2 linked regions of the Adhaeribacter radiodurans genome follow. The protein of the gene in region 1 interacts with the protein of each later gene in a pairwise test. Links are inferred from orthologs where the notes say so. Each region holds a gene or a part of one and is shown in the gene's direction. Other genes may lie near its edges.

What was found. Proteins that work in one complex are often made in the same cells at the same time.
Region 2: the proteins of HUW48_RS03780 (region 1) and HUW48_RS22340 interact in binary tests that used the Escherichia coli proteins (3 or more experiments, as listed by UniProt). The link is inferred for Adhaeribacter radiodurans from one-to-one orthologs.

What each region holds. Positions count from the first base shown.
Region 1 is NZ_CP055153.1:799,900-802,912, forward strand. The notes cover bases 11-2,987. They hold HUW48_RS03780 (cytochrome c oxidase subunit I), read left to right. Parts: upstream 11-569; coding sequence 570-2,405; downstream 2,406-2,987. Other genes in these bases: HUW48_RS03775 (cytochrome c oxidase subunit II), read left to right, coding at 11-467; HUW48_RS03785 (COX15/CtaA family protein), read left to right, coding at 2,414-2,987. Also shown: more of HUW48_RS03775, read left to right, coding at 1-10; more of HUW48_RS03785, read left to right, coding at 2,988-3,013. UniProt on the Escherichia coli protein: Cytochrome bo(3) ubiquinol oxidase is the terminal enzyme in the aerobic respiratory chain of E.coli that predominates when cells are grown at high aeration.
Region 2 is NZ_CP055153.1:5,609,639-5,612,523, forward strand. Bases 12-2,860 are described here. They hold HUW48_RS22340 (methionine aminotransferase), read left to right. Parts: upstream 12-789; coding sequence 790-1,932; downstream 1,933-2,860. Other genes in these bases: HUW48_RS22335 (hypothetical protein), read right to left, coding at 12-334; HUW48_RS22345 (amidohydrolase), read left to right, coding at 1,983-2,759. Outside these bases: more of HUW48_RS22335, read right to left, coding at 1-11; HUW48_RS22350 (hypothetical protein), read left to right, coding at 2,878-2,885. UniProt on the Escherichia coli protein: Shows aminotransferase activity with methionine and histidine as substrates, and to a lesser extent also with phenylalanine.

The sequences.
Region 1 (3,013 bases):
TTGATGCAACTAATGAGTTGGGTATAGATTTTTCTGATCAAAGAAGTGCAGATGATATCTTACCTAGTGAGATTCATATCCCAAAAGGGCGCCCGGTGTTGTTTAAAATCCGGTCTCGGGATGTAATCCATAGTTTTTACCTGCCTCATTTCCGGGCACAAATGCATGCTGTACCAGGTATGCCTACCAAGTTTTGGTTTGTACCAACTAAAACAACTGCGGACATGGCCACGGAAACAGGTAACCCCGATTTTAAATACGAATTAGTTTGTAATCAAATTTGTGGGGCAAACCACTTTGCTATGCGGGCGGTGGTAATTGTGGATGAACCAGAAGAATATCAAAAATGGATGTCTGCGCAAAAAGCATTTGTGGCAGATAAACCAGAATTACTTAAAAATATAAAGACTCCTCAAGGAATCGTTTTAGATTCTAAAACAGAAGCCCCTGGTAAGGCTGCGCTATAATTATAAGCAAAGAACCAGATATATTATAGGCTTAGATGGTGTGTTTATTTACTAAATTAGACCTGATTAGCGCAAAAGTTTGTACACGAATAATAATTTAATATGGCAAGCACAGATATTTCTTTACACAATAATGTGCCAGTAGCACACGAGGAGCATGACCACGATCACGACCATCATGATCAGCCGTTTATCTTTAAATATATTTTTAGCCAGGATCATAAAGTAATTGCCAAACAATTTTTGATCTCTGGTATCATTTGGGCTTTTATCGGGGGAGCTTTATCTAGTTTGTTCCGTTTACAATTAGGCTGGCCAAATGAAACAATGCCATTTTTGGAGCCCATATTAGGAAAGTGGATAGAAGGCGGTAAGTTAAATCAGGAATTTTATCTTGCCTTGGTTACAATGCATGGTACCATAATGGTATTCTTTGTATTAACTGCCGGTCTAAGCGGAACCTTTAGTAATTTCTTAATACCGTTGCAGGTAGGTGCCCGAGATATGGCATCCGGATTTCTTAATATGTTATCCTACTGGTTTTTCTTTTTATCCAGTGTGGTAATGTTCGTATCCTTATTCTTGGAAACAGGACCTGCATCCGCCGGTTGGACTATTTATCCGCCTTTAAGTGCTTTGCCGCAGGCTATTCCTGGTTCTGGTACAGGTATGACAATGTGGTTAGTGGCCATGGTATTTTTTATTGTATCGCAGTTATTAGGTGGTATCAATTACATATCAACCATTATTAACCTTCGTACCCAAGGAATGTCCATGACAAAGTTGCCATTAACAATCTGGGCGTTTTTCTTAACAGCGGTATTAGGTGTATTATCTTTCCCGGTTCTGTTTTCAGCGGCATTGTTACTGGTATTTGACCGTTCTTTTGGTACTAGTTTTTATTTGTCTGATATCTATGTAGCTGGTCAGGCATTAACTAACACCGGCGGTAGCCCTATTTTATTCCAGCATTTGTTCTGGTTCTTAGGTCACCCAGAAGTATATATAGTTATTTTACCAGGCTTTGGTATTGTATCTGAAGTTATTGCTACCAATGCCCGTAAGCCAATTTTCGGCTACAGAGCAATGATTGGCTCCATGTTAGGTATTTCTACTTTGTCTTTCGTGGTTTGGGCGCACCATATGTTTGTCTCGGGTATGAATCCATTTTTAGGTTCGGTATTCATGTTCTTAACTTTAATTATTGCGGTACCATCGGCTGTAAAAGTGTTTAACTGGTTAGCCACTTTATGGAGAGGGAACATCATTTTCACGCCTGCTATGCTTTTCTCCATAGGGTTTGTTTCTTTATTTATCTCCGGAGGTTTAACGGGTATCTTACTTGGTAACTCTGCTTTAGATATTCAGTTACATAATACCTATTTTGTTGTAGCTCACTTTCACTTGGTAATGGGATCTTCTGCTTTCTTTGGAATGTTTGCCGGAGTTTATCATTGGTTCCCTAAGATGTTTGGTCGCATGATGGATGAAAAGTTAGGCTATGTTCATTTTTGGTTAACTTTTGTTGGAGTATACCTGGTGTTTATGCCAATGCACTACGTAGGTATTGCTGGTTTCCCTAGACGTTATTATTCCTGGACAGCCTTTGAAACTTTTAGCCAATTCGCTGATATGAACATGTTTATTAGTGCTGCGGCTATAATTGCCTTCTTTGGCCAGTTTATCTTCCTGTTTAATTTCATATACAGTATTCTCCGTGGCAGACGCGCAGATGAAAATCCGTGGAGGTCTAATACTCTGGAGTGGACTACTCCAGTTGTTCCAGGACATGGTAACTGGCCAGGAGCAATACCTGCTGTATACAGATGGCCATATGATTATTCTAAACCGGGAGCGGAAGAAGATTATATTCCGCAAACAGTTCCTTTTTCACAAACTAAATCATCTAACCTTCCGAATGAGAAGGAACTTGAATAATACTAATAATGACTAATGAATCTTTTAAGGCTAAAAGATTTAGAAATATAGGAGTTATTACTATTGCTTCGGTATATTTTTTAATCTTGGTAGGAGGAGTCGTAAGAAGCACTGGCTCAGGAATGGGTTGTCCGGACTGGCCAAAGTGTTTTGGAACCTGGGTTCCTCCTACCAATATAAACCAGTTACCTGATAATTACCTTTCCGTTTATAAAAATAAACGGATTGAAAAAAACGAAAAGTTAGCTAACTATTTAAACCAATTTGGATTTCATCAACTAGCATCTGAAATTTTCTCACATCCTTCGCAATATATTGAAACAGAGTTTAATGTTACAAAAACTTGGATTGAGTATCTTAATAGGCTGGTAGGCGTTTTAATTGGTGTTTTTATTTTTCTTACACTGGTTTACTCTTTTCCATATATCAAGAAGGATATTTCTATTTTTTATTTATCCTTAATTAGTTTCATTCTGGTAGGTATACAAGGTTGGTTAGGTTCTTTGGTGGTTTCCACTAATTTGCTACCTATAATGGTTACAGTACATATGGCTCTGGCATTAGTTTTAGTGGCCATATTAATTTATGCTGTTGCCCGTTCACAAAAT
Region 2 (2,885 bases), 4.8 Mb from region 1 along the record:
CCGGATGGTGAGCGTGCGTTAAGGTTTTTTCCGTGGATAAGCGGCTGAGCATACTCGGGGAATAAATCCAGGCAAAGGCTTGCAGGCCATGCGCCTGTAAATCCGGAAACCAAATATCGGCACCCCATTTGGCGGCACCAGACCACATACCTTCTACCAGAGTGTTATCGTTTAGAACTTTAGTACACGCCTCGGAAATAAGATATTCGAGTATTTTGCCGCAGCCATCTTTTACCGACTGCGTCGTTTGGAAACCAATCCAATTAACATAAATCCAGTTGTTGTCTGTATCGTAAAAAATTTCGATTTGATCTGTAAAGTATAGTTTTTCCATTCCGAAAGAGCAGTTCTATGACAACTCTCCTAAAGACCTGTCGTAGCATATAATGTTTAAAAATCAGGCCAAAAACAAAGGCCAAGTAATATATTTAAATAATTCTATATTTTTCTGTGATTAAGTTAGATTGCCTGCTTATTTTGCTCAACTATATTTACGTATCTTCCTCTTTCCTAGAACTGAGTTAAACAGAGTCCTACTAGCAAATTGCTGAGTGCACAATAAGAGAACTGGTCTATTTCAGGTAGTCCTGGTAAAGAATTTAAAACTCTTTTAAGACCTGTGTTGAATAGCTAAACACACAATTTCGATATAAACGAGATTTGCCGTTATGTGGTTTAAAAAATAATAAAGGAAGTAGCGGGGCTTGTTTTAAATTTATTATCAGAAAATAACTACTATTCGTTATCCCGCTAGTTAATTTCTAATTTAGCGCCGTTTCTGTTTTACGCATGATACTTACCTCCAAATTACCTCAAGTTGGCACCAGCATTTTTACGGTGATGTCGCAGTTGGCGCAGCAGTACGGCGCTATCAATCTATCGCAAGGCTTTCCGGATTTTAATTGTCCACCAGAATTAACTGAGTTGGTAAGCGATTATTTAAGGCAAGGTTTTAACCAGTACGCTCCAATGGCCGGGGTACTAAAATTACGCGAACAGATAAGCAGTAAAACCGAAAAATTGTACGGGTTTGCGCCCGACCCCGATACTGAAATAACTATTACTTCGGGTGCTACCGAAGCTTTATACGCTGCTCTGGCAGCCATTTTACGCCCCGGAGATGAAGTAATTATACTCGAACCGGCTTACGATTCGTACGTGCCGGCTATTTTACTCAATGGTGGCCAACCCGTTTTTGTACCTCTGCAAGTACCTTCTTTTGCAATAAACTGGCAACTGGTAAAAGAAGCCATTACGTCCCGCACCCGGGCTATTTTACTTAATTCGCCGCATAATCCATCGGGAGCCGTTTTAAGCGCTTCGGATTTACTAAATCTAGCCGAATTGGTGACAGATACTAATATTTTAATTATCAGCGATGAAGTTTACGAACACATGGTTTTTGATGGCCAACCGCATTTAAGTTTACTTACTAAACCCGAACTGGCCGCTCGTAGCTTTGTCATTTCTTCGTTCGGCAAAACCTACCATGCTACTGGCTGGAAAGTGGCTTATTGTGTGGCTCCTGCGGCATTGACCATTGAATTCCGGAAAGTACACCAGTATTTGACTTTTAGTACGGTTACTCCTATTCAGTACGCCATTGCCGATTACCTCGATAATCAGGAACATTATCTTACTTTGCCGGCATTTTACCAGGCCAAACGTGATTTATTTCATCAATTACTGCAAAGCTCCCGGTTTACCTTAACACCTTCGGCGGGCACGTATTTTCAATTAGTAAGCTACGAAAACATTACCCAGGAAAGGGATCAGGCTTTTGCCCGTAGGTTAACAACTGAAGTGGGCGTAGCAGCTATCCCTATCTCGGTATTTTACCACCAGCAAACCGATCATGGCTTGCTCCGCTTTTGTTTCGCTAAAAACGAGGACACCTTACGCGCCGCCGCCGAAAAATTAAATCGTTTATAAATTTTAATTTTTGGTTCGGCCCCATTCCAGAAAATTTACTTTTTTTAACCATGCAGAACTTAACTATAACCTTCATTCAAACGCCGCTTTACTGGCACGATCGAGCCTTAAACCTGGAAATGCTGGCCCATAAAATAGAAGAGATAAATCAACCTACCGATTTAATAATTCTGCCGGAAATGTTTACGACTGGCTTTAGTATGCAGGCTCCGGAACTGGCCGAAACCATGTATGGCCCCACTTTACTCTGGCTGCAAAACATGGCCGCAGCAACTAAAGCTGTAATTACCGGAAGTTTGATTATAAAAGAAGGCGAGAATTATTTTAATCGTTTAATCTGGATGCCGCCTGATGGCAACTATGCTTATTACGACAAAAAACATTTATTTAGAATGGCCGGCGAAACCCAGGTATATGCTGCCGGAGCGCGTAAGTTAATCGTCACCTTAAAAGGATGGAAGGTTTGCCCCTTGATTTGCTATGATCTGCGATTCCCGGTTTGGAGCCGCAACGTACAAAACGAATACGACTTACTGCTCTACGTGGCAAATTGGCCCGCGAAAAGAGATATAGCCTGGAAAACCTTACTACCCGCCCGCGCCATTGAGAATGTAGCCTATGTAGCTGGGGTAAACCGGATAGGCGACGATGGCAACGGTCATTTGTACAACGGAGATTCGATGGTAGTTAATTTTAAAGGTGCTATTTTATTTTCGGCGGGGTCCAAGGAGAGTACTCAAACCATTACTCTTAATCGCCAGGAATTAGAAGATTTCCGAAAGAGCTTTCCGGCTTATTTGGATGCTGATGATTTTACGATATCGTAAAAGCATCTATTTATTGTAACAATTATTAGATTATTTGTTTAATATCGGCTTGCTTTTGGAGCCTTTGCAAGTCTCCAAGCTAGGGTGCTGATGCAGTTCAAAGGACTAAGTTTGCCTCATGGCCGG